Spirosoma aureum: one gene and its partner. The protein of the gene in region 2 interacts with the protein of the main gene of each other region in a pairwise test. Links are inferred from orthologs where the notes say so. Each region holds a gene or a part of one and is shown on either strand. Other genes may lie near its edges. The genes, in order: G8759_RS06030 and G8759_RS11235.

The links.
Region 1: the proteins of G8759_RS11235 (region 2) and G8759_RS06030 interact in binary tests that used the Escherichia coli proteins (3 or more experiments, as listed by UniProt). The link is inferred for Spirosoma aureum from one-to-one orthologs.

Annotation. Positions count from the first base shown.
Region 1 is NZ_CP050063.1:1,480,613-1,496,939, reverse strand. What follows is about bases 7,840-10,769. They hold G8759_RS06030 (citrate synthase), read right to left. Parts: upstream 9,980-10,769; coding sequence 8,699-9,979; downstream 7,840-8,698. Other genes in these bases: G8759_RS06025 (metal-dependent hydrolase family protein), read right to left, coding at 10,158-10,769; G8759_RS06035 (DUF3667 domain-containing protein), read left to right, coding at 7,840-8,612. Also shown: ggt (gamma-glutamyltransferase), read right to left, coding at 1-513; G8759_RS06055 (ABC transporter permease), read left to right, coding at 808-2,049; G8759_RS06050 (hypothetical protein), read left to right, coding at 2,196-2,675; G8759_RS06045 (hypothetical protein), read left to right, coding at 2,853-5,939; recombinase RecA, read left to right, coding at 6,085-7,179; more of G8759_RS06035, read left to right, coding at 7,359-7,839; more of G8759_RS06025, read right to left, coding at 10,770-11,414; G8759_RS06020 (hypothetical protein), read right to left, coding at 11,500-11,904; excinuclease ABC subunit UvrA, read right to left, coding at 11,962-14,847; G8759_RS06010 (S8 family peptidase), read right to left, coding at 15,449-16,327.
Region 2 is NZ_CP050063.1:2,837,624-2,853,966, reverse strand. The notes cover bases 4,291-7,236. They hold G8759_RS11235 (diacylglycerol/lipid kinase family protein), read right to left. Parts: upstream 6,230-7,236; coding sequence 5,351-6,229; downstream 4,291-5,350. Other genes in these bases: G8759_RS11230 (beta-ketoacyl-ACP reductase), read right to left, coding at 6,398-7,135; G8759_RS11240 (hypothetical protein), read right to left, coding at 4,760-5,341; G8759_RS11245 (argininosuccinate synthase), read right to left, coding at 4,291-4,602. Outside these bases: G8759_RS11265 (DUF4926 domain-containing protein), read left to right, coding at 1-6; G8759_RS11260 (hypothetical protein), read right to left, coding at 53-946; argC (N-acetyl-gamma-glutamyl-phosphate reductase), read right to left, coding at 1,046-2,026; G8759_RS11250 (glycosyltransferase family 4 protein), read right to left, coding at 2,148-3,404; more of G8759_RS11245, read right to left, coding at 3,388-4,290; G8759_RS11225 (YybH family protein), read left to right, coding at 7,259-7,702; G8759_RS11220 (acyltransferase family protein), read right to left, coding at 7,720-8,961; G8759_RS11215 (MaoC family dehydratase), read left to right, coding at 9,166-9,582; G8759_RS11210 (histone H1), read right to left, coding at 9,656-9,841; G8759_RS11205 (aminotransferase class I/II-fold pyridoxal phosphate-dependent enzyme), read right to left, coding at 9,985-11,289; accC (acetyl-CoA carboxylase biotin carboxylase subunit), read left to right, coding at 11,513-13,021; G8759_RS11195 (osmoprotectant transporter permease), read right to left, coding at 13,053-13,337; G8759_RS11190 (hypothetical protein), read right to left, coding at 13,580-14,836; G8759_RS11185 (ThuA domain-containing protein), read right to left, coding at 15,231-16,343. UniProt on the Escherichia coli protein: In vitro phosphorylates phosphatidylglycerol but not diacylglycerol; the in vivo substrate is unknown.

The DNA of each region.
Region 1 (16,327 bases), 1.4 Mb from region 2 along the record:
GGCCATACCGTCCACTGATCCGGGTACGCCACTCGCCAGGTGACCACTAATGCTTAATCCCTGCCGAACATTACCGAGCGAATCGAGGTACATGTTCTGGCTGGCCTTACCGGGGGCCTTTTCGCGATAATCGAGCGTATACGCTTTCCCTGCATTATCCCGATATACCATAAATCCTCCCCCCCCAATATTGCCCGCTCCAGGATACACGACAGCCAGCGCAAACTGAATCGCCACGGCAGCATCGACAGCATTACCGCCCGCCTGCAGAATAGCCAGACCGACCTGAGAGGCTTCGGGATGCGCGGAGGCAACCATACCATTCCGCCCAATAACACCTTGCCGGTTGGAGAAAAATGGCTTTACGGTTGGATCTTCGTCGCGATATTGATAAACTCCCTGGCTCTGCTCTACTTTTGAACTGGAAGTAGTAGACGGAGCCTGGGTTTTGCAGGAAGCAACAGTAAGGGCAAACAGTATTAGGGAAGGATAATAAATACTATTTTTTTTCATACGGGGGTCCGGTTAGGCGGTTGTAAACCCCTAAACTACAAAAATTGCTTTACCTGAGCGCGTTATATCGGCAAACAAGCTGCTTGCTTAAGGCCCCTTTTACGAATCAGCCGACGCTACCGTTTCAGACAAACTTGTTAACGCTACATGCATTTGAAAGCACGATTTACGATTAGTGACAACCATTTATCCGTCAGAATCTTGTACTTGTCCGAAATGATTGGGCAGGGAAGCATTTTATTTATTTCTTTGTTACTCTCGCCAGATTAAAGTCTGCCAGAACCATAAAACACCATGCGGTTTCTTCGTCAGGTATTAGAAAGTTTTCGGTTTGCGTGGCAGGCTCTGCGCTCCAACCTCCTTCGTACAACCCTCTCACTGCTGGGCGTAACCGTCGGGATCTTTGCGATTATTGCCGTTTTTACGCTGGTCGATTCACTGGAACGCAATATCAAGGATAGCCTCTCATTTATCGGCGATAAGGTCGTTTACGTACAGAAATGGCCTTGGTCATTTGAGGGTGAATATCAGTGGTGGAAGTATTTTCAGCGCCCTGAACCATCCTTTAAAGAGTATAAATTTCTGGCCGACAAGCTCGAAAATGCACAGGCTATAGTAGCGATGGATTTTAAAGGCCGAATTACGGTCAAGCACAACAATAACAGCATGATGTCGCTGATTCAGGGAACGACATTCGAGTACAATAAAATTTCTGAGGTTGCCGTCGCCAGTGGGCGCTACTTCACCCAACAGGAAATTGATGTGGCCCGCAACGTAGCCATTATTGGCGCTGATGTCGCGGAGAATCTGTTTCCTGCTGAAGAACCTGTCGGTAAATCGTTTAAGATAAATGGCATGAACTTTACCATTATTGGCGTTCAGGAGAAGAAAGGCGAAAGCCTTGTCAACTTTGGCGGCAACCCCGACATTAAATGCCTCATTCCCTACGGCGCGTTTTCAAAAATGTTCCATTCCATCAACCCCAGTATTGATATTGCGATTAAAGGATACGATGACGACGAAGGGTTGCTCGAACTGGAAAGCGAAATCAAGGGCTTGTTACGTACCCGACGGGGAGTTCGCCCAACCCAGGACGATAACTTTGCCATTAATCGACCTGAAGCGGCTGCACAGGCCATTAGCGGCATTTTTGCGGTATTAACTGTAGCGGGTTGGGTTATTGGCGGCTTTTCAATTCTGATTGGTGGCTTTGGCATTGCCAATATCATGTTCGTCAGTGTAAAAGAACGAACCAACATTATTGGTATTCAGAAATCGCTGGGCGCAAAGAATTACTTTATTCTGTTCCAGTTTTTGTTTGAAGCTGTTCTGCTAAGTTTAGTCGGTGGTTTAGCGGGTATAGCGCTGGTTTACCTGCTTTCCTTTATGCAGCTAGGCAGTCTGGAACTCCACCTGACAGCGGGCAACATTATACTGGGTTTAGGCGTATCGAGCGTGATCGGTATTCTGTCAGGCATCATTCCTGCCTTTTCGGCGGCCCGGCTCGATCCTGTTATTGCAATCCGGGCTAAGTAAATTTAAGGAGACTTCTGGCGCTTCCCACCGTCAGGCAGCAGCCTTTTTACGAACAATTCCTGCCAGACTCCGTTCTGTTTACTGAACATATACAAAAATTTCGTCTATTTGCACGGTATAAAACCGCAACTTAACCAACCAAGTCCATGCGAGGGTTACTGTACTTCCTGTTATTTTTATTAGTTGTTTTTGGTGTTCTGTATGCACTTACCGGCTGGAGTTTCAGCGATGGAGAACGAGCCGGTACGATCTCTAAATTTAGCCGTCGGGGTTATCTTTTTAAAACCTACGAAGGTGTTCTCAATGTTGGTGGATTCTCCGGCGAAACAGGCTCGCTCACTCCGCAGTATTTCGATTTTTCTGTTAAAGATGAAGCAGTAGCGAAACAGATTACCAATGCGGTGAAAACCGGGCAGCGCGTTACGCTCCACTATGAAGAAAAGATCCTAAAATTTCCGTGGAATGGCGAGACGAAATACTACATCACTGGTTTAGAAGTGGTGGGCCCTCCCCCTTCGCCTTACGGTACGAATCCAGCCTATCCGGGTGGACAGCAAACCGCTCCGCAAAAACCTCAACCAACTCAACCGCAGTCACAATCGGCCACGGCTGATTCTGTTATTTAATTTCCTTAGTTTGCTATTGTTACTATCGGGCGTACCCACTATTAGGGTACGCCCGTTTTTATTTCCAAACCAACCGTTCCCTAAAAACGAACGCATAAAGTTGGCGGCCGGGGGAACAACTCTTGATTTTAAAATACTGATTATCAATATTTATATACACCTTTCCCTCCCTTTCACATGGTTGCCTCCCTCCCCCAAAATTCACCAAAATCGGACGATGATTCTGACTCCTGGTTTCATATCGACACTATTCTCAAATTAGGTTATCGGTATCGCGTTCTGCTTTTAGTACTGTCGTTAGTCATCTCATCGGTCCTGCTTTTTCTGGAAGCTCCTTTTGGTGAATATCCCATTCAGACTTTAAGCCAAAAATTAGCGTTCGGTGGCCAATCTCCTTTTCTAACGATTCAGAAATGGGGGCCCGACAAACGACAATTAGCTCAGCTAGAGCTCATAGTCGATACATTCTTTATTTTCATCTATGGCTTTACATTGATCACATGGTGCTCACTTTTCGCCCATACGTCCCTTTTCGTGATTGGTAATGATGGCGCTAAACTCGATACGCCGACAGCCCGTTTGATGCGTCAGTTAGGTCTAAAGCTGGCTCTTTTTGTGCTGGTTGGAATGACTGCCGATTTAATCGAAAATACTGTTCTAAGCACCTGGCTTTATATAGGAATAAATTCCATTCCGGAGTGGCTTCGCTGGATATGGACAATAATCGTAAGTCTGAAGTTTCTTCCGGTTATTACTGCTATCTGGTACATTCTATTACATCCACTAGGCATTCTTTATTCATTTATTGAACTGTGGCCAACTAAAAAAAACGCATTCAGCGCCAAACGGGATAATCTACAAAATCATGCCAAAAGTCAGCAAGACTATATGATTACCGTTCAACAGCAATATAAAGAAGCCGTTGAGAAGGAAAATATCAGTCATTCAAAAGGCGTGAACCAAAGGAATCGTGGTAAATCATCTGATTCGATAAGCTCTGACAGGCCGGGTAAGCCAGAAGATCCCAGTAAACCAGATGGATCGCAAAAGTCAGGTGGGTCAACTAATCCCGACGAACCGCCACCTTCAAACGGTGGGCCTTTCCGATGGCTTCTAACCTTCTGGAGTAGCGTCCTTGGCGTTCAATTCCTGCTTTATCTGCTTTTGTTCATGAGCATTATCATCAATCTGGATCAATTTGATGAAATCTTCTTTCTCTGGCTATCTTCTACCAATAGCCTTAAGATTGCCGGTACCATATTCTGTTTTTTGCTGACGTTAGTAGGCTTAAGTGCTATGTTTTATGTTACCAGTAAAATTTTACTCTATCTCAAACCGATAAAAGGGCTTGAACTAGCCAATATTCTGGCGACCGATGCCACCACAACACAAACAACGAGAACGTTAATGGCCCATTCGGGTGACTTTCGGTTTGTCCAGGCCTTACCACTGGTTTTTGTGGCCCTCCCGTTTGTAATTACGTTTTTGGCCTTTATGAAAAGCTATGGTGACTTGCCACTCAACGAGCAAGGCGCAATCTCACACGTTTACCAGTTTTTTTTACTCATCACCGTGCTAGTACTATCGGGTATTATCACGGTCTACATCTTTAGCAAATACCACCGGCCCAGTGAAGAAACCGACATGTTGTTGTTCACGTCTACCACACCTACACAGGACTATGCTTTGCTGGTACGCCTGATTCCAGGGAGTATGCTGTATGGTCAGGGGCTATTAAATATACTGCTGCTCATTTTCATTCCGCCAACAGGGCTCGCCGTCGCGCAATTCTTCGGGCTACACGCTGTTTTATTATTATGGCTATGTGTTATTGCCTACCTGGGAACATTACTCATTCAGTTTAATAAACTCCCGCTCTACCCATTAATTCTTGGCCTAGCCGTATATACTTTTATCGTTTCTATGTTTAACGACAACAGTACGATTCGACAAACACCCGACAGTGCTTCAATCGTTAGCAGTCGTCCTACAATTCCTCAGTATTTCAGTCAATGGTACAAAGACCGAAAAAATCCAACGGATTCAATCCCACTTCCTGTCATTATTGTAGCCAGTGAGGGAGGGGGCATTCGGGCAGCTTCCTGGACAACGGCCTGTTTACATCAGCTCGACGTGCTTATCCCTGGTTTTAGTCATTATGTGTTTGGCATTAGTGGCGTATCTGGTGGGGGAGTAGGTGCCGCAACGTATGTGGCCTTGCAGCGAGCAAAGGCAGTATCCTTCAGCGATACATTACCTTTTGTTGGTAATGAAGCCCAGGATGTTATTTCGCAGGACCTCATTTCGCCCACAACAGCCTCTATGCTCTTTCGCGGAGGCATTCACAACTTTTCGCCAGGCCCTATACCATCATTAGACCGTAACCGATGGCTGGAAGACGCCTGGGAAAACGCAGCCTTTTCAACAATATCCAGTCATAGCGATTCTGTAAGGAACCTGCTTAGCCAATCCTTCCTGAAAATCTGGCGTGATTCGTCAGGGCGTCCCCAAACCCATTTTCCGTTGGTTTTTCTGAACTCGTCCGTAGCCGAAACGGGTCAGAAAGCGATATTGTCCCCCATAAATCTGGGCAATGAGCCGTCGCTACCACAGAATGCTCAAAATCCAGTTCATCCGTTTTATGATGTAGTCGATTTATTCTCGACTATCCAGTCCGACTTACCTTTCAAAACGGCCACTTTCCTTTGTGCACGCTTCCCTTTCGTAACCAGCGGAGGGCGCGTTGAAGGTCAGTTACCCAACATGAAACCAAGCTGCCAACCCGCATTTCACCTGATTGACGGGGGCTATGTGGAAAATACGGGTATCATGACCAGTGTACAACTTATTCGAAGTTTACAGCGATTAAATAGCCCGCCGAATAGTCACTATAATGTTCAGTACTACCTCCTTTTTCTACGCAATGGACAAGCCAGTGATAATGCCAGTTCAACGACTACTTTTCGCTTTTTAAGTGAGCCATTGACAGGCTTTCTAAACGCCACTGGACGACAGGGCCTTACGCTCGATCAGCTGGTTGCCTACACGCTAAAAAAAGGCATAAATGATTCGGAAAACGAACTTCATTTTTCGTATGTAAATATTGCGCTTGACCGTTCTACAGGTCATCAGTATCCGCTTGGCTGGTACTTATCTCCTACTGCAGCCAAAGAGATGAGCACAACAGCACAAAAATCCATCAAAAAACTGATTGACAAGGAATTAAAGCCCATCAAAGACGCTATATCAGCGCAACATAAATGAAGCTATAGGGCTGTGCATCAAGGCTGATGGGGCTTACTTTCAGCTTACCATACCGGCCATTCCCAATCATCAACTATTTCAAAAAACCGTTTGGTAATCCGGCCAATTTTGGTTAATTTTATCTGTTTAAAACAACCATCCTAACATGGCAAAATCAGATACGGCGCAAGCCACAGCATCTGCTAATGACAACAAGTTAAAGGCCCTGCAAACCACTATTGAAAAGTTAGATAAGGCTTTTGGGAAAGGCACTGTAATGCGCCTGAGCGAAAGCAAAGTCGTAGATGTTCCTGTCATTTCGACGGGCTCACTAGGGCTTGATTTGGCATTGGGTATTGGTGGAATGCCGCGTGGTCGAGTTGTTGAAATTTATGGTCCTGAATCATCAGGTAAAACCACGCTGACGATGCACTGCATCGCCGAAGCACAGAAAGCTGGTGGTCTGGCTGCATTTATCGACGCTGAGCACGCTTTTGATCGGGTCTACGCTGAAAAGCTTGGCATCGACACGAAAAACCTGCTTATCTCGCAACCTGATAATGGCGAACAAGCCCTCGAAATTGCGGAACACCTGATCAGTTCGGGTGCTATCGACATTATCGTTATTGACTCAGTAGCTGCACTTGTACCAAAAGCCGAAATCGAAGGCGAAATGGGCGAAAGCAAAATGGGGCTGCAAGCACGACTGATGTCGCAGGCGTTGCGCAAACTGACTGGTACCATCAATAAAACAGGCTGCTGCTGCATTTTCATTAACCAGCTTCGCGAAAAGATTGGTGTGATGTTCGGTAACCCTGAAACAACAACCGGTGGTAACGCTCTGAAATTCTACGCTTCGGTCCGTATCGATATTCGTCGCATTGGCCAAATCAAAGAAGGCGCCGACAACGTTGTGGGTAACCGGACCAAAGTGAAAGTCGTTAAAAACAAACTGGCGGCTCCATTTAAAGTTGTTGAATTCGACATTATGTATGGTCAGGGTATCTCAAAAGTTGGCGAAATCCTTGACCTCGCTGTTGAAATGGAGATCGTTAAAAAGTCGGGTTCATGGTTCTCGTATGGCACCAGCCGTCTTGCGCAGGGACGCGATGCCGTTAAAGAGTTACTGCTCGATAACCCCGAACTGATGGCTGAACTGGAAGCAAAAATTCGGGCAAAAATCGCTGATGATCAGGAGGCCCTGCTCGATCCGGTTCTGGCAGCCACTGAAGCCGACGACGAAGGCGAAATCGACGATTAAGTTTTATTATTCTTTCTAGAATGAGGTGGTTGGGTTTTCTCGGCCACCTCTTTTTTTATTTTTGCAAGTGAGTATCCAGATCGGAAGGCATTACGGCTGCCCGGTTTACGCTTTAGTTCGCCTACACACCCACCCGGATGTGGCTGCTGATACACCAGCCTCAACCAAGCAACCAGGCAATGTCGAATCATCACAACAAACTCACCGTCTGCCCGAACTGTGGCACAGACTTAGGTCCGGAAGACAATTTCTGCCCGAACTGTGGTCAGGAAAACCACGAAGTCAAACTGCCACTTGGCCATATTTTCTATGAGTTTGTTGAAAGTATCACCCACTTCGACAATAAATTATGGAACTCATTAAAAGCAATTTTCACGCGGCCGGGCAAAATGACCGCCGAATTTCTGGAAGGGAAGCGGGCACGGTATGTACCACCAGCCAGGTTGTATGTTTTTGTGAGCGTTATCTTTTTTTTCCTGATCGGCAAATTTGCTGATCATCAGTTAGAGGAAAGCCTCAGGCGGATGAATGGGAATTCTACCAATCAAACAGATGCTGATACGACCGATCGTGACACAGGAATAAAGGTTGATCTGGAGGGTCTGATTAACAACGATAGCCTATTGGATAGTCGTGGTCTGCACAAAATAGCGACCAGGATCGACTTTAACACATTGGTGGATTCGGTGGGTCTGGCCCGAACATCCCGTCGCATTAAACGACTTCAACCCTACCAACTGGACTCATTGTTGACCAAAGCTAAACTAACCCTGGCAGACTCGAACCGAGCAAAGCTTCGGGAGTTAATTGAGCTTGTTCCGGCTAACCCCAAAGTGTCGTTTAGTTTTGGGCCTACCCTTAGTAGCAAAGAATTTAAAACAGATGCCGAACGGGATGAATATGAAGAGAAGCTAAGCCACATGCCCGATGTTGAGATAGACTCGCTCATTCGGGCCGAAGGCGACACGCCAAACTGGTTCATGAGAAAGCTCTATCGGCGACAGGGTAAACTTGCACATTTAGGTAAAGGCGAAAATACAGAGAAGTTTCTACACGCCAGCACGAAGAACCTTTCGATCGTCATGTTCATCCTCATGCCATTTGTGGCTGTTTTTTTACTTTTAATCTATTTTCGACGTGGGCGGTATTATTACGAACACCTGATCTTTTCTGTCCATATTCATACCGTACTCTTCCTGATTTTTTCATTAGTCTTACTCTCTACTTATTTCGCAAATCCCAAAGTAACCACTTCCATTCTGGGTTGGACGTTGTGGATATGCTGGCTGTATTTTTTACTGTCGCTAAAACGGGTTTACCAGCAATCATGGGGTAAAACAGTTTTGAAGTTTCTCCTGCTCAGTGTGATGTATTGGTTTGTCGCAACGATTTTTCTGATCGGCTCCTTCGGTGTTGGACTGCTTACCTTTTAAACGTAAAGGTCATAAAACAGGAAAGCCCAACTGCATAGCTGGGCTTTCCTGTAAAAAGATGGAGTCAAGTACTGACTCCCTTTTTGTTAGCGTTGGTCAATCGCCTTGAATTCCCGAAGTGTAGCCCCGGTATAAATCTGGCGAGGGCGTCCGATTGGCTCTTTCTGTTCACGCATTTCTTTCCATTGCGCAATCCAGCCCGGCAGACGACCAATAGCAAACATCACCGTAAACATATTCGTTGGAATGCCCAGCGCCCGATAGATGATTCCGGAATAGAAATCAACGTTCGGATACAATTTACGCTGGATGAAATATTCGTCGTGCAAAGCAGCTTCTTCCAGTCCTTTGGCAATTTCCAGAACCGGATCATTGACACCGAGTTTGTTCAACACATCATCGGCCGCTTTCTTGATGATTCGGGCACGAGGATCGAAGTTTTTATAAACGCGGTGACCAAAGCCAAAGAGACGAAAGCCCGTTGTTTTGGCATTTTTCGCCATATCAACGTACTTGCTGACATCGCCACCATCGGCTTTGATGGCTTCAAGCATTTCAATGACTTCCTGATTGGCACCACCGTGCAATGGGCCCCATAATGCACTAATACCTGCCGAAATAGACGAATAGATATTTGCCTGCGACGAACCAACAAGCCGCACGGTTGAGGTCGAACAGTTTTGTTCGTGATCGGCGTGCAGAATAAGCAGAACGTTTAACGCTTCAGCAACAACGGGATCGACTTTATAATCCTCTACTGGCAGAGCGAACATCATATTCAGGAAGTTCGGAATGTAGTCGAGGTTATTTTTGGGATAATTGGTCGGATGCCCTAACGAACGCTTATACGACCAGGTAGCAATTGTTGGCAGTTTGGCTAACAACCGCACAATATGCAGAGCCGGATCATTCTTTTCGTCCTGCGAATCAGGATAGAAAGCGCTCATGGCACTCACCAGTGACGATAAAACACCCATTGGGTGGGCATTTACCGGAAATCCATCAAAAATTTTCCGCATATCCTCATTAACGAGGGTATGACGGCGGATACCGTTTTCAAATTGAGCATATTGCTCTTTAGTCGGCAACTCACCGTAGATAAGCAGATAAGCAACCTCCAGAAACGACGCTTTGGCAGCTAAGTCTTCAATCGAGTAGCCCCGATATTGCAGGATACCCTGCTCACCATCCAGAAACGTAATAGCGCTCTTTGTGGCACCGGTGTTTTTATAGCCCCGGTCTAAGGTAACGTAGCCGGTTTGGTCACGGAGGTTGGAGATGTCGAAGGCTTTTTCGTGTTCCGTTCCTTCAAATGTCGGGAATTGGTACGATTTACCATCGACAGTAAGTTCAGCAGTGTTGGCCATACAAAAAATCAGGGTAGAGTATTCAGAAATAACGAATTAGGAGCCTGTCGAGCACCGGAGCACGTCCATGCCGGGCGAAATTAAGCCAAAAACCCAAACGGCGGATGAAATTATGTGAAAAAAGCCGCATTACCTTTGTATTAAAATGTAACAGGTAGAAAGCACAATAAGTTTTTCTCTATTGTTTATAGAAAATACCGCCTTTCATAACTGCCTGAACGCGACGTAAATCGGCAATTGTTTTTGTTGGATCGCCTTCTACAACGACCAGATCAGCCAGTAACCCCGCCTTAACCCGCCCACGGTCGGCCAGGTGAAATACATCAGCATTGACCGACGTAGCCGATCGCAATACATCGAGTGGTTTCATTCCATAATCGACCATCATGCTCAATTCACGGGCATTGTCGCCATGGCTGAACACACCCACATCGCCCCCGGCACAGATCGTTACGCCCGCATCGAGTGCCTGTTTAAACGTTACACGCTTCTCACGGATACGCACAGGCTCAGGGTCCTGGCCTTTTTTCCAGCCACGATACTGGCTAACGGCATCACCGGCGGCCAGCGTTGGGCAAAGCGCGGTTCCATGTTGTTTCATAAGCGCAAAAATATCGGGGGTGCCAGCGTCTCCGTGTTCTACAGTTTCGCAACCACCCAGAATAGCCCGGCGCATACCTTCGGCGGTACTGGCATGCGCTACTACCGCGCGCCCACTGCTTTTAGCCACCTCGACAATAAGCTTAATTTCATCAACAGTATAGGTCGGTCGAGCTTCGGCCATGAGTCCCCAGCGGTAATCGGCATATATTTTTATGGCATCCGCTCCTTTACCGATCTGCCGCCGAACAGCCTGAATCAACACATCATGTCCATCGGCTTCTTCGGCTCCCTGGGGTATATCGATATCGGCACTGAAACCTTTGGGGGCATAGCTGCCCGTTGCAATCAGCGCACGCGTGACCACGATCATACGTGGGCCGGGAATAATGCCCTGATTAATGGCTTGTTTGAGTCCTACGTCGTCATAATCGGCACCTTCAGTACCCAGATCACGCACGGTCGTAAAACCCGCCAAGAGCGTTTTCTGCGCATGAACGGTTGCCCGCGCTACCCGCAGCGACCGGGCCTCTTTCAGGACCTGATCGTCCCAGGGTGTTTCATTATAGGGATGCAACAAGAGGTGGGAGTGGCCTTCAATCAGGCCGGGCAACAAGGTTGCACCTTTTAAGTCGACAATCGAAACGTCGGCCCCGCTTGCAGAAACCGAAGAAGGAGGTCCAGCCGCTTCGATCTTATCGCCTTTTACCCGTACGACCCAGCCTTCATGCATGGTTTCACCATCGAAAACACGGTCGGGGCGTAATAAATAAGCAGTTTGAGCAAAAAGAGTACTAGGTAAGCAGAATACAACCAGAAGATAGAGTCTGTTCATGAAGTAAGGTTCATTGTAAAACCAAAAATACGCAAAAAGGAGCCATTTGACTCCTCTTCACCACTACCTATCTGGTATTGATCGATTAACTACGCTTTGTATTAATTGCATCCCAAACACCTTTCCCAAATACGAGAACGACTAATCCCGGCAGCAAAATAGCTCCGGCTCGAAAACCCGCTCCTGTAAGCTTGTAAACGCCTGTATTGTATTGTGTAAAGCTCTGAAACAGATAGTAGACAGATGCAGCCAATAGTGCAACGGTTATACCAATAGCCAGTGGCTGGCTAAGCCGTCCGGCAATCCAGGTTATCAGAAGTGATGCTCCAACAACCAGAGCAACCGAGCCGATCGCTTTCGGAAAGGTTTCGATCGCTGTATAATCAAAAAAGAACACCCCAGCCTGACCAATCAGATTGGGGTGCGCCAGGAGCCAGCCGTCAAGCAAGACCAACACGAGGAGTAAAATGTAAAAGAGTGGGTTACGCATAAAACTGTTTTCTCAGGCTGTATTAAGTGCAACGAAGATAACAGCTTTTCTGTCTTCCTATCCCGCCAACTCCATTTTCAAAAACTTCCCGGTATAGCTTCCTTTCACTTCGGCTACCTTTTCGGGCGTTCCTTCGGCAATGATGTTGCCCCCTTTATTTCCGCCTTCGGGACCAAGATCAATGAGGTGATCGGAAACTTTGATCACGTCCAGATTATGTTCGATGATCAGTACTGTATTGCCTTTGTCGGCGAGTTTATTCAACACATCGAGCAGGTGCGCAATATCCTGAAAGTGCAGCCCGGTGGTCGGTTCGTCCAGAATGTATAGCGTTTTGCCCGTATCTTTTTTGGACAACTCTTCGGCGAGCTTTACACGCTGCGCTTCACCGCCCGATAAGGTAGTAGCATGTTGACCAAGCGTGATGTAACCCAGCCCTACATCGTTCAGTGTCGTTACTTTACGCAGAATTTTCGGCTGACTGGCGAAGAAATCAAGTGCCTGCTCAACCGTCATATCGAGCACATCGGCAATGGATTTACCCTTAAACCGCACTTCAAGCGTTTCACGATTGAATCGTTTGCCTTTGCAGGTTTCGCACATGACATGCACATCGGGCAGAAATTCCATTTCTATTTTCTTCATACCCGCTCCCTCGCAATCTTCACAACGACCGCCTTTCACGTTGAACGAGAACCGACCGGGTTTATAACCTCTGATTTTCGCTTCAGGGAGTTCGGCAAATAACGTCCGGATTTCAGAGAACATCCCGGTATAAGTCGCTGGATTCGAGCGAGGTGTCCGACCGATTGGCGATTGATCTACTTCGATAACCTTGTCAAGATATTCCAGGCCCTCTACCGATTTGAACGGCAGTGGTTCGCGCTTCGATTTATAGAAATGGCGATTCAAAACCGGAAACAGTGTTTCGTGAATCAGCGACGATTTACCACTACCCGACACACCCGTGATGGTAACCATCCGGCCAAGTGGCAGTTTGAGCGTTACGTTTTTGAGATTATTTCCTGTTGCGTTCTTGATTATCAGAAACTTACCGTTCCCCTTACGGCGTTCGGACGGCACTTCGATGTTCCGGCGGCCGCTTAAATAATCGGCGGTTGTGCCACCGTTTCGAATGAATTCAGCGGGCGTACCGATACCAACCACCTGACCGCCATGACGGCCAGCGCCGGGGCCAATATCGAGTATAAAGTCAGACTCGAGCATCATGTCTTTATCGTGCTCAACAACCAGCACTGTATTGCCCAGATCGCGCAGATTCTTCAGCGAATCGATCAGTTTAACGTTATCGCGCTGGTGCAGCCCGATACTTGGCTCGTCCATAATGTAGAGCACGCCCACCAGTTGTGTTCCAATCTGCGTTGCCAGACGAATACGCTGCGCTTCGCCCCCCGAAAGCGTACGTAGCGGCCGGTCGAGCGTAAGATAATCAAGACCAATATCGAGCAGGAAACCGATTCGCTTCCGAATCTCTTTCAATATTTCCTTAGCGATTGTATTCTGACGATCGCTAAGGCGACTTTCCAGTCCATCGAACCAGGCGGTCAGTTCCGAAATGTCCATACGGGCCAGTTCGGATATATTTTTCTGGTCGATCCTGAAATACAGTGACTCTTTTTTCAATCGTGCACCGTCGCACTCAGGACAGCTCTTTACGACCATAAAATCTTTAAGCCACTCCTGAATTTTATCTGTACTGTTCTCCTGCTGGCGTTTCAGAAAATTAACAATTCCCTCAAACTTAAAGCTGTAATAGTCTTCACGAGTGTCGGCCCGGCCGGTATCCTTTTTCGAAGGTATAGCAGCTTCGTCTTCCGTGCCATACATCAGTGCATGGAGCAGGTCTTCAGGAAACTTAATAACGGGCGTCGTGAGGTTGAGTTTGTACTTTTTCAGAATGGCTTCGATTTCCTTGAAAATCCACAACTCACGGTACTCACCCAAAGGCGCAATAGCTCCCCGACTAATACTCAATGATTTATCTGGAATAACTGACTCTTCTGTAATTTCTTCAACCACCCCAAGACCATTGCAAACCGGACAGGCTCCGTAGGGTGAGTTGAACGAAAACGAGTTCGGTGAAGGCTCATCATAACTGATACCCGATTCCGGGTCCATCAGATTCTGCGAGAAATAGACCAGTTGCCCCGCACCATCCAGCATCTGCATGGCCCCTTTTCCCTGTTTTAGTGCCGTTTGAATCGACTGGCTCAACCGGTACCGATCTTCGGTTTTCGGCACCAGTCGATCAATCACGATTTCGATGTCGTGGATTTTGTAGCGATCCAACTGCATCTTCGGCGCAATATCCTGCACGACGCCATCAACACGAACTTTGGTATAGCCCGTCTTGGCAATCTGGACAAAAAGTTCGCGATAGTGCCCTTTCCGACCTTTAATGATTGGGGCCAGCAAGGTCAGTTTTTGGCCAGCATATTGTTCCAGAATGGTATCAATAATCTGGTCCTGCGACTGCCGTTCCATTTTCCGGCCCGTCACATAAGAAAATGCTTCACCAGCGCGGGCGTAGAACAGACGCAGAAAGTCATAAATTTCGGTCGTGGTCCCAACCGTTGAACGGGGGTTTTTGGAGGTAGTTTTCTGTTCGATGGAAATCACCGGACTCAGCCCGTTGATTTTGTCTACATCAGGCCGCTCCATATCGCCAATAAACGAACGGGCATAAGCCGAAAAACTTTCCATGTAACGCCTTTGGCCTTCGGCATAGATCGTATCAAAAGCCAGCGACGATTTGCCGCTGCCGCTGATACCCGTCACGACCACCAGCTTGTTGCGGGGAATCGTGACATCAATATTTTTCAGGTTGTGTTCGCGGGCTCCGAGGACTTCTATCTGGTCGTAACCCGTCAGGTCAATATCGGTAAGTCCGGGCCGAAGCTCGGTTGCTTTTTCTTCTGTCACGTTGGATTGGCTTATTCTAAAGAACAACGTAAAACAGGCAGGGGTAGTTTCCCGAAAGTCAACAGGTTTTAGACAGTAAACGGCTCTATATTTAGGTCGACTCTATAAATTCAGTACAATTGTAGTATTGGTGACACAAACACTATATGGTAGTTTTTAAGTTAGACAAACTGCAATCCTGGAGACTTTGTTGTCTTGATATAAAACGGCTTAGCCATGTTAACTGCAATTCAGGGAACTTACGAAAACGGGCAGATAATTTGGGATGAAACGCCCCCGGTTCAGAAACGAACAAAGGTGATCGTGACTTTTTTGGAACAGGAGGTATTTTCTTTAAAAAAACACATAAAGCTGGTTCTTTAGCTGGGCATGGGTCAATTCCTGCCAACTTCAATGAGCCAATTGACGATCTGAGTAATTTTATATGTGATGCGATTACTACTCGATACAGCTAAAGAAATTTTGATAAGGCACAAAAATCATAAACAACAAGCTATTAGAAACTAGCTTGTTGTTTAGATTACTACTATTAAATTCGAAAACAAACGGCCAGCTATCGCGACAGAGCGATAGCTGGCCGTCTTTTATAAAATTGCGCGACTTAATTTCCTTTGCTCGAACCGCCTTCTTGCGACAATGCCAATTTGACCGCATCGTAGAGATTCACGATCCCGCCTGTTTTCGATAAACTGGCAAAATCAACCGTGTCGGTCGATTCAGGCTTGTGGACTTTCGTTTTGTAAGGCGTTGCCGACTGTACGATAATTCGCTTGATATCGGCATAGGTCAGTTTCGGGAAATACGATTTCAATACCGCAGCCACACCCGCTACCACTGGCGAAGCCATGCTCGTACCGCTGTTGTTTTCGTATTTACTGCCCGGCACCGTCGAATAAATGTCTTTACCCGGCGCAAAAACGTCTACAGTCTGTTTGCCGTAGTTGGAGAAGCTGGCAACCAGATCGGCATTGTTCGGTTCGGCACTCGCTCCTACCGTAATAACATTCGGAATAGACGACCCATCGATAAACCGGGGAGCCGGATAATTGGCGGCCGTATCGATATCCTTACCGTCATTGCCAGCCGCATGAATCATGAGCACGCCCTTCGAAAGCGCATAGCGTTCAGCATCTTCAACAACTTTTCGCTGGGGCGAATAATCCTTACCAAAACTCATATTGATAATCTGCGCGCCGTTATCCACAGCATAGCGAATGGCATTGGCAATGTCTTTATCGCGCTCATCGCCATCGGGAACGGCCCGAACACCCATAATCTGAACGGCATCAGCGATACCCATCACCCCTAATTTGTTGGTGCGATCGGCCCCAATGATACCGGCAACGTGGGTGCCATGATCGGCCCGAGGACCAGCGATGTCCGAATTGCCATAATCGCGCTGTGTCAGATCGTTTGGATTGTCACCCACAATGGCCCGGCTGTCGAAGTCAGGATTATAGTTGTATTCGGCGCGGGACTT
Region 2 (16,343 bases):
GCATAAATTGAAATGCCCGCGAGGCTCAAATCCGCCGGAGTTTACAGCGAGATCAATTCGCCAAACTCAGCATTAAGCCCTGCAAATCCTGGTTTATTGACCGAACTGACGATTGGAGCTGATTAAGCATATTAGCCCGTGTATGCAGGTCGTCGGCCTGATAGTTTCCGCCCGATCCAAAATATAACTCCTGTTGACTGCTGGCTATCCCAGTCAGTACATAACCCTTCCAGCGTTGGCGTATATTGTCACTGATAGATGTCTGACCGCTATTGCTGAATGATTTTTCGTTGAGTACATACCAGACGAGCGGTGGATAAACCGACGACTGTTTAGGCTGGTACCAGAGGTCAGCCAGCAGATTCCGTTTATGCGCAAAGTAAACGGTCTTGTTAGACGAAAACGCAGCAAGTCCACCGGCTGTAGCACTGACCAGGCCACCCGATATGCCTACAATTTTGGTTGCGTTATCGGCCTCAATGAGTGCAGTAGCTACCGTTGTGATTGCACCAACAACAACCGAAAAAATTGTCAAACGGCGAATGCGCTGGGTATCTTTCTGGTCCAGGTAAGTAGCCAATTGATCGGCGCGTTCGCCTTCACAATCCAGTTCGGCTGCAACGCTCGACAGTTCCGTCGATGCCAGCGATAAGCGCTGCTGAATTTGCTGTCGTTTTATAACCTGCTCTAAGCGTACATCCGTTGTAAGCACCCGTTTATCTAACTGATTCAGTTCCCGCAATAAAGGCAAAACGCCTGTGGCATTAGCCATGAGCAAATCATGTCGCGTATACCGGTTGGTTAGGCTGGTATCGATCCGCAGAATAGAATCAATGTCGGGCCGGGGAAAGTCGGCCGGGTTGTAGGTATACTGCAAAGCGGGAGCGCAGTAATCGCTCCCGGATTTTGTTTGCGGATAAAGTTCTTTAGTTGAACGACAAGCCACTAGCAAACTAACCAAAGTAGCTATCAATAAAGCTCTTACCAGCAAGAATTGCATATAAGTTCAGCCAATATGACCGGGTAACCTGATACGATTCGCGTCCTAAAACGCTACGGATTTCAATCGTAGCCCCGTGTCTTCGGGTAAGCCAAAAACCAGGTTCAGATTCTGAACAGCCTGACCAGCCGCCCCTTTGGTCAGGTTATCAATGACACTTGTGATCAATAATTGCCCGTCGTGGAGTTCGAGATGCAGAAAGCATTTATTCGTATTCACCACCTGCTTTACATCGACCGGCGAATCGCTTACGTGTGTGAATGGGTGATTGGCATAGTAAGTCTTATACAACGCTTTAGCTTCATCCATCGTACCCGCAAACGGTGTATAGACATTGGCCATGATTCCGCGTGTAAAGTCGCCCCGGTAGGGTATGAAATTGATCGCGTGGTTAAAAGCCGGGTCGAGTGTTGTTAAACTCTGACGGATTTCGGTCAGGTGCTGATGCGTAAATGCCTTATAAATCGAGATGTTATTATTGCGCCACGTAAAGCCCGTGGTAGGTACGAGAGCCTGCCCTGCACCGGTGCTGCCCGTAATGGCACTAACCTGAATATCATTCAGCAAAAGATTCGCTTTGGCCAATGGCAGCAGGGCCAGTTGTATACTGGTTGCGAAACAACCTGGATTAGCAACACGTGTAGCTTCCTGAATCCGTTCGCGCTGAAGTTCGGGCAAGCCATAAACGAAATCATCGTGCTCATCGCGAAAATCGGTGCTAAGATCGATTACGGTAATGTCGTCTGAAATTTCATTTTCGGCCATGAACGTAGCGGATGCGCCATGCCCTGAGCATAGAAAAACAGCGTCCAGCCCGTCCTGAGCCAACAGAACCGCAGGTTCTTCTCCCGAAAACGTCAGGTCTGTATCACCCAGCAGATCGGTGTGCGTTACCCAAACGGGTTTTCCCGCCTGGCTTTTGCTATGCACAAAAGCTACGTTAACAAATGGGTGATTAATTAGAATTCGAAGCAATTCGCCACCCGTGTAGCCAGCTCCACCAATGATACCAACATTCAGTTCCATACTATCTTGAGGGGTCGGTCAATGCGTCTTCCAACCCGTAGTTCAATTGTTTTCCTGACTCTTGTCTTTAGCGTCGAGTCATACACCACTCAAAAGAAGAATCGTTTTCCCGACTAATCCATTAGCCAAGAATACGTTTGTATAAGACAACGTGTTCTGCGGTGAATTTGTCCCATGAAAACAAGGTTGCCTGTTTTAACCCTTTTGCCCTCAACTCTGCCTGGATCGACGGCGACTTTACCACTGAAGTTATAGCCTGGCAAAGCGCATCGGTATCGGTTGGCGAAACGCGAATAGCGGCATCGCCGACAACTTCCGTAATGGCCGGTATATCGGACGTAATGACCGGCAAGCCGCATTGCATAGCTTCTAACGGTGGCAGGCCAAAGCCTTCGTATAAAGAAGGATAAACGAATGCCGTTGCTCCTCCATAGAGGGGGGCCAGCTCTTCGTCCTGTACAAAACCCGTAAAGATCAGCCGGGATGCTAACGCTGGGTTTTTACTGGCTTCTGCCATAATCTCATCAAACTTCCAGCCTTTGGTACCGACCAATACCAGTCGTACATCAGCGGGCAGCTCTCCTCCATCGACCAGTTGACCAAAACATCGAATGAGATGGGCAATATTCTTGCGCGGCTCCAGCGTTGCCAGGCTCAGCAAATAGGGTTCATCGCCAATGCCTAACTTTTGCCGCACAGCCCGTTTGCGATCTTCGTCAACAGCGGGATAAAACAGCGCTGGTGAAGCCGCCAGCAAAATCGGAACGACTCGCTTAGAATCGAAACCCGTATGCTCGCAGAAGTCGTCTTTTGTTGCCTGCGAAATGGTCGTTACCCAGGCATCGGCCGGAAGCGTCGCCAGCACCTGCTTCACGGTTTGTTCGCCGGAAGTAAACCACTCCGGGTGCAAAATCGGAATCATGTCATAGACGCTCTGTACGACTGGTATACGCTGATTTTTGCGCAGAACTTCGGGAACCGGGAAAAAAGTAGCGTGGTATACGGATTGAGCGGGCAACTTATCAACGGAAAAACGCGACACGTCCCGCCCAAAGGTGCGACGTGTCCGATAAGCAATTTCCCGAATGGCTTTAGACGGTTTACTATCGGGAGAGAAAGGTTCCAGCAGGCTGTTTTCAAACCGTGCCAGCGACTGCTCGCCAGAGGCATTTGCAAACGACGGAACCCGGTTTCCAAACGCCGTTTGCGCATAGCGCATCGTTTCGGCCAGATGTGTCGGTGCAGCCAACAGCAGGTTAACGCCATCAGCCTGTTGCAGCCCAGCGACTAACTGTTCAACAACGCGGCTGATGCCGGTTCGAGCCTGCCGGTGATAAAACCCAATACCCAGCGGGCTGGCGTCAAGAATTATGTTCACGGATTTTCTCGTAAATCATGACCTGATTCGAAGCTACTTTCGAGAAGCCCCGCACGTCGTCGCCCGTCCAGGCGTTATTCATTTCACCGTAACTACCGAAAACCGACGACATGAGGTCATAATCTGATTCGATACCCAGTACCTGGAAACGGTAAGGTGCCAGCTGCACATGGACTTTACCTGATACGTGGCCCTGAGTATCGCTCAGGAAGGTTTCAATGTTCCGCATAACGGGGTCCATAAACTGCCCCTCATGAAGCATCGTGCCATACCAGTTGGCCAGTTGCTCTTTCCAGTACATCTGCCATTTACCCAGTACGTGTTTTTCGAGCGTGTGGTGCGCTTTGATTAAAATCAATGGAGCCGGTGCTTCGAAACCAACACGACCTTTGATACCAATGATGGTGTCGCCAACGTGAATATCGCGGCCAATGCCAAAAGGCCCTGCCAGCTCCGTCAGTTTACGGATCGCATCGACGGGATTGGCAAACGTTTCGTCGCCGATCGTCGACCCGGCGATTGCCTTGATTTCACCATGCTGAAAGGTCAGCGTAATGGTTTCGGGCTCCGTTTTTGAAACCTGTGTAGGCCAGGCTGATTCGGGCAGGAATTGATCCGATGTAAGCGTTTCTTTGCCGCCAACCGATGTACCCCACAATCCTTTGTTGATCGAATAAGCTGCTTTATGCCATTCCTGAACAACACCTTTTGCTTTCAGGTACTCAATTTCGGCTTCGCGTGATAAGCGCAGGTCGCGGATGGGCGTGATGATTTCGGCATCGGGAATTATGATCCGGAATGCCATATCGAAGCGCACCTGATCATTACCTGCTCCGGTCGAACCATGAGCAATGGCGGTTGCACTAATTTCCCGAGCGTACTCAGCTGCTGCTATAGCCTGGAAAATCCGTTCGGCACTTACGCTTAGCGGGTAGGTATTGTTTTTCAGCACGTTACCAAATACCAGAAACTTCAGACATTGCTGATAGTAGTCATCTGTTTTTGATATAGTCGCGTGAGATTTTACACCTAATGAGTAGGCACGCTCTTCGATAGCCTTGATTTCGGCATCCGAAAAGCCGCCCGTATCGACCAGTACGGAATGAACTTCCATGTCCCGGTCTTCGGACAAATATTTAACGCAAAAGGAGGTATCGAGGCCTCCGCTGAAGGCAAGAACTACTTTTTTCTGAGACATTTAGACATTGGACACCGGACACTGAACCGCTATTAGGTCTGCCTGTCCGCCATCAGGATAGTTTTGGAGGGGCAAATATCGGGCTTTCAGCGTTATGTTGCGCCAATGAATTTGTTATCGTTTTTAATTGGCAGTCAGATTAGCTGTTTTTAATCGTCTACTCATCAACTTTAACGTTTCGAAGTTCGATTCGCCGGGGAGTTGAATCGAAACGCCACTGTTCGCCATAGATCGATTTATACCCGATTTTTATGCGAATTTCTCCTCTTCCAATCGCTTCATCAACCCAACGGGCTGCGTATTTATGATCAATAGAACAAAGCTCCACAACCTGCCCCGCTGTAATGACTCGTGTCGGCCAAAAATCGCTCTTTGTCATCACAAAACCGGTAAAATCCGATGCTTTGGCCTGGCCCCTCTTTAACTTTTCCTCGACAATGGCATTGGTTATCTCCCGCATGTCATGAAACGGTTTACCTTTATAGGTAAGCTCAGTTTTCTCGATAATAGCAGGTCCGACACCATTGTTGACAAATACAAAAGCCAGATGCCAGGATTTATCATCACCGCCGTTGTTGAGATAGCTATCCATAATCGGCATCACCGATGCATAGTGTTCAGTCCGTTGCAGGTAAGCCTGATAGAAGGTGATACCGATGGCACAAAAGCTGGAAATAACCGCCAGAATACTCAGATATGTATCGAGCGTAACGACTAGTTTACGGGTTGATCTGGCCATAGAATATAATCATAACAGCACCAATAAACTCCCGGGTACTATTCGAACCTCGGCCTTCCCGTCGGGCAATGTCAACGGTTCGCCATCGGCATGAATAAGCAACGGCCCTTCGGCCTGAACAATAGCTTTCGTAATGGATCGGCCGCGCCAATAGGCTGATTGATCGATTGTTTTATTAAAAAGTCGCCAGGTTAAAATACCGGTAGCCTGTGCCGGGAAAGGCCGTATTTCACATTGTTCCAGCCGCCCATCGGCAATATTGGCTTTGGGTGCCATCCAGGCATTGTTACCAAACTGACCGGCATTGGCAAACGTAAGCGAAAACAGTTCTTTTTCCTGACCATCGAGTAAAAATCGTGTCGGTTTATAAGCCCAGAATGCCCGAAATGCGGTTCGCATATAGGTAGGCAGACCACGAACGGCCTGCTGTGCAAACGCATGGGCAACATGAGCCTCGAAGCCCAATCCGGCGGTACAGAAAAATGGATGCTCGTTGATTTCGGCACTATCAATCACTACGGGTCTGCCGTGCAAGGCTCGCTCAACGGCTTTCATCGGATTGAGTGGAACGCCCAGATGTCGAGCCAGTCCATTTCCCGACCCGATCGGCACAATACCAAGCGCGGTGGCTGATCGACGTAATGCCTGCGCCGTTTCATTAATTGTACCATCTCCGCCAATGGCTAATACCCGGCTAAAACCCCGCAGAACGGCGTCGGCTGCCAATTCCGTTGCATGACCAGCATGGGCGGTCATGGCAACTTCGGGAGCATAACCGAGTGCCTTGGCCTTACGCAGAAAGGCATCACGCAATAAGGCTTTCTGCTCGGCAGTCGTTGTGCCCGACAGCGGGTTTATGATGGCCAGAACGGACGATAAAGTGGCCACTCAGGAAAAGAAAATAAAAAGTATGAGAATAAAAACGATAATAAACACATAGTACCAGCCATCCGAAAAAATATATGGCTTATACTCCCTGTAGAATTTTCTGATTCGGTTCATAGGTGCGTCATGCTGAATCCTTCCGTAAAGGTAATCAGTTTGTAGGATTCGGTCTTACAGAGCTTGCCCACCATTAACGGCCAGAACATGCCCATTCACAAATGAAGCTTCGTCTGATGCCAGATACAAATAAGCATAGGCAATATCCTGTGGTTCACCGATACGCCGAACAGGAATTGTGGACACAGCCTGTTTTTTAACCTCTTCTGGCATGGCCTCTGTCATCGGTGTTCGGATGTAGCCCGGCGCAACGGCATTGGCCGTGATGCCTTTCGGGCCGAGTTCTTTCGCCCACGACCGAACCATACCAATAATTCCGGCTTTGGCAGCCGCATAGTTCGTCTGGCCAAAAGCTCCGTGAACGCCGTTTATAGACGATGTGCAGATGATCCGACCATATTGCTGCTCGACCATATAGGGCGCAATGACTTTCGTACAATTGAATACACCCGTCAGATTCACATCAATAACCTGTTGCCATTCAGCAAATGACATTTTGAGCAGGGTTTTGTCGCGCGTAATACCGGCATTATTGATTAGAATGTCGATGCGGCCATATCGGTCAAATACCTCACGGGCAGCCGCTTCAATACCGGGTACATCGGTCGTGCTGACTTTCATAAAATCAGCACGAAAACCCTGATTTTGCATCGATTGGGCTGTTACCTCGCCTTCGTCGAGCAAGTCCCAGATAATGACGGTGGCTCCTTCACGGCAGAATAAGTCAACAGCTCCCTGGCCAATACCCCGAGCCCCGCCCGTGATAATAGCAACTTTGTCCTGTAATCGCATGACCTAGAAATAAACAATAAACAAAGTGTAAGGTATTATGATTGAATAAATTCTACTCAACGATCAATTATGATAAATCGTAGTCTTTCTATTTACTACTCTCCTGCTCAGGTCTTGCGAAAAATGCAGTCAACGATAAAGCAATTCTTCATTCTTACCTTACTCAGTTTAGTCACGTTACCCGCTTTCAGTCAACAGGCTACCGACCGGAGAGCGATTCTACTGGCGCTTAAGCAACAGACCAATGACTGGAATGCCGGACGCATTGATCGGTTTATGAGCGCCTACTGGCCTTCTGACTCGCTTACTTTTGTCAGCCAAACAGGCATCACTTATGGCTATACGGCTACGCTGGCCAATTATAAAAAACGTTATCCTGACCGGGACTCAATGGGAACACTTAAGTTCGACATCCTGCAAATGGATTTTCCGGCCCCCAACGTTGCTTACGTCATTGGCCGCTGGCACCTAAACCGGCCTAAGATCGGCGACAAGGGCGGTCATTTTACATTACTATGGCGTAAAATCAAAAAACGCTGGATTATAGTCAGCGATCATACGAGCTAAAAATGGCAGGAGGTAACTCACTCATTTACCCGTTCTCCTTTTCGCTCAGTCAACAAAGTAGGTTCTTTCTTCGATATCCGATCGCGTAGCTCGGTGACGGGTTTTTCAAAATACTTGAACAACAGCGTCGATAATCCCACGACCAGTACCCAGAAAATTGCCACTTTCAACCAGCCGACAGTAAGTGACGTAGTTGGGAAATGCTCAATTACCGTCATCATAATGGGCGTCAGATTCAGCAGATACATGGAATACGAAATCAGGCTAATGTGCGTAATGGCACGAGCAATGCCGAAACGCGCCCAGCCACCACCAGCCATCCGCCATCCATCCATATACGGCATTACCAGAGCCATACTCAGCCCAATGAATGGGAAATAAAATGTTCGCTTGTAGAAAACGTAGGCAGGGTAAATGCCCGATACAACATAGAACCGCAGAATATAGATAGACGCTGAAAAAGCGGCCAGCACCGTCAAAATAATGCCGACGATAAGCAGTCGTTGCCGGACTTGCTGACTAGTCCACTGAGTTGGAAAATACTGCTTGGCATAAGCGGCCAGTACACCGTATGAGATCGCATCCAGCCGGGCCAGAACGATGCCCCGATAGCCCAGTTCACCTGCCGAAATAGGCACCTGCAATGCCGTAATGAAGCGATACAGATTTGTTCCGACTATCACAAACAGGATCGTTGCCAGCACAATGCGCTGACGTGGCCAACGGGCAGGCAACACCAGGTGCATGATCCACAATACCAGCGGCAAAGTGATATAGGACCACTCTTCAATGGCCAGACTCCATGTTTCAGGGAAAAAATCAGGAACGAAACTGGCAAAATTTTGAAGGAAGAAGAAATACTTGATCAGTATCCCTTTGGCGGGCAATGTATGGTGTAGGCCACTGCGCCACGCGCGCAGCAGCGTAATAGCAATTAACCCACCCAGAACCAGGTAGTAATTGGGTAAGGTACGAAACCACCGGCGCGTCCAAAAATTAAGGAGCAGATCACCATCGAAACGGCCTTTTTTTTCGTAGGATCGAATCAGAATACCGCCGATTAAAAAGCCGCTTAATACAAAGAAAAGCTCAACGCCATCGGGGATAAGTTGGTGCCAGAATGCGCCACTATAGTAGTCACCCAGAGCCACCCGCGCATGGGCGTCGACTACAACCAGGATCGCAATGGCCCGCATGACATCTAACCCAAATACACGCTTCGTCTGGGATGTATCGAGGGAAAACAGATTTTTAAGCATAATTATCCGCGAAGGTACGGGAGAATAATGAATGATAAATGGTGAATGATTTAGAGGTACATCCCGAATTTTACCGACTTTTGTTCATTATTCCAGGACTTTGGCTAGTAGCCGTGCCACCGCAACCGCGGACGGTGGTTTGTTTGCGCATCACTTGCAACCGTGGCACGGCTACTAGCCAAAGTCTCATATTCATTACTCATTATGATTCCAGAATTCGCACTAAACGCCGTTCATCAGTATGCTTTCCGGTTTTCGCAAGCCGAGGTAGTTGATTTTGCCCGAGTTACGGGCGATAATAATCCGCTTCACCTCGACGCTGACTTTGCCGCGACAACGCCTTTCAAACGGCCCATTATTCATGGTATGCTCGGAGCAAGTGTATTCACCAAAGTACTCGGCACCGAATTTCCGGGCTATGGATCGGTCTATCTGAGCCAGACCCTGGAGTTTCTGCGTCCTATGTTCGTTGATACCGACTACGAAGCCACATTTACGGTACAGGCGATTGATGCAGCCAAACATACAGCCCAGATTTTAGGTGAGATTCGCGATGTTCAGACCAAAAAAGTGACGATCCGCGGAATCGCGACCCTGATGCACCGCGAAAAAATCTTGTAGTGATCGATCAAACAAAACTCCCTCGCCAGATCCATGCCTGACGAGGGAGTTTTATGTTCGCAAAGAGACCCGACTATGCTTTTTCAGCATTGTTCTTGGTGTCCTGAACTTCCGAACGAATGGCTTGCGCCAGCGTCTTCAAATCCTGCATCCCTTTCCGAACACGAGTACCGGCAGCCTGGTTATTCTTCTCGTAGAACTTTTCAAAATCGCCTTCCAGCGACATAACCAGATTTTTTACTTCATCGAAGCGAGCCATATCGATATGTATGGGTTTAAGTGTGAAAAATGCCCAAATTCCGCTAAAAACGCGGTTTTCGGCTGAAATTTAGTCATTCTCCCATACAGCGCAATAGCTTAGCCAAAAAAATAACAAAAAAATGCAACTTTTTGACGAAAACCCTACTCAGTGGCTGCTTCAGCCGATACTTCCAGGGTTTCTGGAGCAATTTGGGTCGTTTTTTGCTGGTATTCGCCTTTAGCCAGCTTTTCAGCTACTGCCGAGAAGGCTTCGAGCGTATACTGTACATCGTCGAGCGTATGGGCAGCCGTCGGAATGATGCGTAGCATAACGATCTCTTTCGGCACTACCGGATAAACAACAATTGAGCAGAAGATCCCATGATTCTCCCGCAAGTCACGGATCAGAGCGGTAATTTCAGGAATCCCTCCCTTCACATTCTGTAACAACACGGGGGTTACCGGCGATTGCGTATCGCCAATGTCGAACCCACGTTCGCGCAGACCGTTTTGTAACGCCCGCACATTTGTCCAGAGCTTTTCGCGGAACTCCGACGAGTTCCGGATCATTTCGAGTCGTTTCAGACCACCCACCACATAAGGCATCGGTAAGGCTTTGGCGTACGTCTGCGACCGCATGTTGTACTTGAGGTACATGATGATGTCGTGATCGCCCGCGATGAACGCGCCAATAGCCGCCATCGATTTCGCGAACGTCGAAAAGTACAGATCGATACCATCCTGGCAGTCGAGCATTTCGCCAACGCCCGCGCCGGTTGCACCCATCGTACCGAAGCCGTGCGCATCGTCGACCAGCAAACGGAAATTATACGATTTTTTGAGTGCTACAATCTTGTCAAGGCTACCCACTTTACCCGACATACCGAACACGCCTTCCGTGATGACCAGAATACTGCCGCCTTTCTCAGCCGCTTTTTTGGTAGCCCGCTGGAGGTTTTTCTCCAGGCTGGCCATGTCATTATGGTTAAACTTGTAATACTCGCCCATCTTGGCTTTGTGAAGCCGGATACCATCAATGAGGCAAGCATGGCACTCGGCGTCGTAAACGATCACGTCGCGGTGATCAACAACAGCTTCAATAGCCGACATAACTCCCTGATAACCGTAGTTAAGCAGGAACGAATCTTCTTTTCCAACAAACTGGGCCAGTTCTTTTTCGAACTGTTCGTGGAGATCGCTGTTACCCGACATCATCCGGGCACCCATCGGGTAAGCCAACCCCCATTTTTCAGCAGCTTCCGCATCGGCCTTACGAACCTCGGGGTGGTTAGCCAGCCCCAGGTAGTTGTTCAGGCTCCAGTTGAGCATATCCTTGCCCTGGAAGCGCATATGGGGACCAAGTTCGCCTTCAAGTTTGGGGAACGCGAAATAATGGTGGCCATTGAACTCGCGGGATGGCGAGCCGATTGGGCCTAGATTGGTGCGCAGTTTCTCAAATAAATCCACTTTTTTTTATTGTTTAATGGGCTAATCCCTTCTTTTTTACGCGGTAAGTGCAAAAATACGCTTAACTTTTGGGAGTACAAATTCATCCCCGAAAATTCAGTTTTATAATCGTTTTGTTACAATTGCTTTAATTTGGGAAGATCCTGGACAATAGACGCTGTATTGTAGCCAATCAATTACAGCCAAAAATCCATCGTCCAGACTCCATTACCCTACATCCTTTATGCCTACCATCCAGAAAATTCTAGTGGCCAACCGGGGTGAAATTGCCCTACGAATCATGCGTACAGCCCGGGAAATGGGCATTCAAACGGTAGCCATTTACTCCGAAGCCGACAGAAATGCCCTGCATGTCCGCTATGCCGACGAAGCGGTTTGTGTAGGTCCGGCCCCCTCATCCGAATCCTATCTGAAGGCGGATACGATTATTGAGGTTTGCCGGAAACTAAACGTAGACGCCATTCACCCCGGCTACGGTTTCTTATCCGAAAATGCGAATTTTTCCCGGATAGTCCGCGATGCAGGGTTACTTTTTATTGGGCCTTCGCCCGAAAGTATTGAGGTTATGGGTAGTAAACTGGCAGCCAAAGCCGCTGTAGCCCATTATAATATTCCTATGGTTCCGGGAACCCCGTCGGCCATTACCGACCGCGATGAGGCCAAAGTAATCTCCGCTCAAATTGGCTATCCGGTTCTTATTAAAGCCAGTGCAGGCGGGGGCGGAAAAGGCATGCGTGTGGTCGAATGCGAGGCCGACTTCGATGAGCAGATGGACCGTGCGGTTAGTGAAGCCCTGTCGGCCTTTGGCGATGGATCGGTATTCATTGAGAAATACGTCACTTCGCCCCGGCACGTCGAAATTCAGGTATTGGGCGATCAGCATGGGAATATCATTCACCTCTTTGAGCGCGAATGTTCGGTGCAGCGCCGTCATCAGAAAGTGGTAGAAGAAGCACCTTCGGCTATTCTAACGCCCGAAATCCGTAACGCAATGGGCCAGGCCGCTGTCGACGTAGCCCGTGCCTGTGGTTATTACGGCGCCGGAACCGTCGAGTTCATCGTGAATGATTCGCTCGATTTCTATTTTCTGGAGATGAACACGCGCCTTCAGGTGGAGCATCCCGTTACGGAACTCATCACAGGTGTCGATCTGGTGAAGCAGATGATTTATATTGCTGAGGGCAAACCGCTGACCATCCGCCAGGAAGACCTGCAGATTAAAGGCCATGCGGTCGAAGTACGCGTTTATGCCGAAGACCCGGCCAATAACTTCCTGCCTGACGTGGGTACGCTCGATACGTACATTCGGCCACAGGGCAATGGCGTTCGGGTAGACGATGGCTTCGAACAGGGCATGGCCATTCCTATTTATTACGACCCGATGATTGCCAAACTCATTACCTACGGCGACTCGCGCGACGAAGCCATCCAGAAAATGATCCGGGCCATCGATGAATACCAGATTTCGGGCGTTCAGACAACGCTGCCTTTCGGTCGGTTTGTGATGGAACACGAAGCGTTCCGGTCCGGCCAGTTCGATACGGGCTTTGTGAGTAAGTATTTCACACCGGAGAAACTTGCGTCACCGGCTAATTCAACCGAATCTACATTGGCAGCTGTTCTTGCCGCCTACCTGCTGGAAAATACGAAGCCCAAAGCAACTCTGTCAATGCCAAACGGTACGGCAACTGGCACGAAAAAAAGCCAGTGGAAAGCAAATCGATTGGGGTAATTTTCAGGTGTTGTAGCCAAGCAAAATGCCATCAATTCCATCTCGCTTTTGAGTTCAACATCAAAAGCAGGAACAGGCCATATAACAAACACGGCACCGCTGGTAGCAACAGAATAATCTTGGCCAGAACACCATAGTCCTGGACCTGTAGCCAATAGCTGCCAATCAGAAGCGATGCCAAGCCGCTTAGAATCAAAACCCAGGTTCCCGCATTATACGATGAAATCGTACCGTCGGCCAGGCCAACAAAAAAGAAGTAGACAAAAACCAGAGAGATTATTGCGTCGATACTCCATAAAATCCAAAAGAGATACATGGTTTAGACTGAATTAAACAGCCAGGAGGCAGGCCATTATTTTGCCTGGCAAATTGACCGATAAACTCCTGACAATCAATCCCGGGTTTATAACTGGTAGCGATCGACGAATAACTAGTGGAAGAACTATTCCAGGAGACTTTTGGGTACACTTGTAAGCCGTGATCAAGCATTTACAGTGCTCGATCACGGCTTACAAGTGTACGAGTTATTGAATGTAGGTAAGTGGCAGAAAAACACCCTCAGGAATTCAATGTCAACTCAGCAACATAGGGTTGATGCGGGGGCGATTCAGCCAGCCTGCTTAGCAAAATATTGGTCAACGCTTCCCGGCCTGTCTCCCAGCGGCAGTGAACATTAACTTCCCGAACAGCTTCCTGCTCTTTAGACTGGTTTGCCGCTGCATAATAGTCAGTCATTCGGGACGTCATTTGGCTTACCACAACCTCTATAGGGTCTTCTAAAATTACCTCTGGCCTGGATTGAGCGATCTGAATTAGTGCACGAACCATAGAGGTCGTATAAAAAGCGCAATCAATGTCCTGGTGCCGTATAGGCACACCATCATGAAGTCGCTGAAGTTTAACACCACCATCCTCCAAAATAGCCGAAACCGGATCGACTCCGTCGGGCTGAGGGAAAACCGCATCTACTTTTCGCCTGAACGAATTCCACCAGGGAGGAATCCCCGACGGATTCAGCGTATCGCAAAAGATAATGCGCTCTGGTCTGTCAGGTCGTTGAGGATGCATAATCAGCAATGCAGCACCCAGATGGCGGTCGTCGGCAGCATGACGTCGTTGGATAACGAAGCAGTGCGGATCGGAGACCTCGTCATCCTGTAGTCGCTCGGTCATCTTTTTAACCATACGAAGCGAGTCCTCCATATATCCTTCCGTAATAACATGAACCGGCAGCGATGAAGTCGGCAAAACGGTGCTACGAAGTTGTCGAGCCAGAATAGTCAGCGCTGTCTGATCAGAACGTCGGGTTCCGAAATAGACCCCAATATCTTCTCTTCTCTGATCTGGATGCATCTCCGCAAGTCCGATCGTGTCGCCGTAAACTCCCTGCCGGCTTGGAGGGCTATACCGAAATGGTATTTCAGCTTGCTCGCGCTGTACGGCCAGATTGTAGATTCGCTGCTCAAATTTGGCAAATAGAGGCTCATATGCATCCTCCTGAAAGTAGACTTCAGTAACGGGCCGGAGTAAATGGTGAGCAATAGCTGGTTGTTCCAGCAAACGCTCCAACGCCTTATTTGTGTGTTTAAAGAACTGATAAAGGGCACCATTCTCGATGAACTCCCCAAGACTAGTCTCGTTGTTCAGATTCTGGACAGTTGATAAACCTGAATTATCTTCTATCCAATCGCGCAGAAACTGTTTTATTGACTCATCAAAGGCAGAGTTGGCATCAATCGCCAGCTCTTTGGCACACCCTATTTTAGTAAGCGTTTTGCAAACCACCGGGTCTGTGACCCGAACAATTTTTTCCATAGATGAAACTACGTGATACTATAAGTGCGCCAGGCTGCTTTTCGTAAGCAGTCAAAATAAGAAATTCAGGATTTGTTGGGGGGCAAACTAAACGACTTTTTAACGTGCCTTACGGAGCGTTTCCAGCCTTATAAATCGTTTTCATCAGGGCGATTTATAGTGGCACAAGTTACTTAATTTTTGTGGTAAAATGTAAACATTTACCTGATCAAATTTTGCTTTAATAGTAGAGCTATAATTTTCGGGTACTGATCAGATTGCAACAGCTCAAAAACGACACTGAATATGGGAATCGTTAGCTATAGCCGGGCAAAACAGCACATAAAAAACACGGCCCGCTCTGGCGGGCCGTGTGCAAAACAGGTTGTAATGTCCTTTTTCAAACAGATTGTAGTTACATTCCCTGGGTAGAGAATTGTACTTTATCTACGGCAAACAACGGTTTCTGTTTAGCATCAGGGTTTACAAAAATCAGGTACAATTTGTGAACGCCCTGAACCGGTTGACGGAATGGCAAACTCACAGGCCCCATTGTTCCTTGTTTAACATCGGCTTCTCCCAATAACGTGCCAGTAGGAGAATCCAGCCGGGCTTCCAGTTTTCCACCAACAACTTGCTCATTCGAAGCAAATACGGTTGGGGTAAGCCCCTGAATACCCGTCAGATCAACATCATTAAATGCCAGGAAGCTTCCCGATTGCGTACCAATGGCGGCTGGGCCCAGCTTTGGAATGTCGTACTCAAAGATATTCTGTTTTACATCCGCCGAAACCGCTTTCACAAGGGGCGACCGCAGCGCCAGTGTTGTTGAGCCCGTGTTTGGACCAATGTCGCCATTGCCCCGGTCGGTATAGCTGGCTGTAAGTACGTAGGAGCCATCTTTTTTCTGCTGAGCAGGCACGTAATCGCCCGCGAGTGGCTGCCGGTTAGCAGGCTTCTCATTTGCCAGTGACAGAATATAACGAACCATATCGGTGGCTTCGCTTTCTTTTAGTTGTGGGTGCGCGCTCATTGATTGCTCACCCCACACACCGCCACCACCGCTGATGATTTTGCGGGCCAGTTTTCCTTCGACCTGAAAACCACCTTTGTATTTTTTGGCAACGTCGATGTAAGCAGGTCCGATTGATTTTTTATCGATCGAATGGCAGGCTTTACAATCGCTCAGTTCAAGTAAACGCTTCCCGGTAGCCGAACCTGTATTGGCTTGATGCCCCTGAGCGAGCATTGTTTTATCAAAGCCTTCGAGGTAATCGATCGTTACCGTAACGTCTTCGGGGCTGATTCCTTTCTGAAGCGAACCATCTTCCTTGTCAACAACCTTTACCGCATATTTGACGGGTTTATTGGGAAAATAGAAGGTTCTGTTCCCAGCAACGGCAACCTCAACTTTGGGTTCATCATTACCCACTTTAATATCCATTGCTTTTGTAGCCGAGTTTCCGGCTGCGTCAGTAACTTTCAGCATGGCCGTATAGGTACCGGGCTTACTGAAGGTCACGGTCGG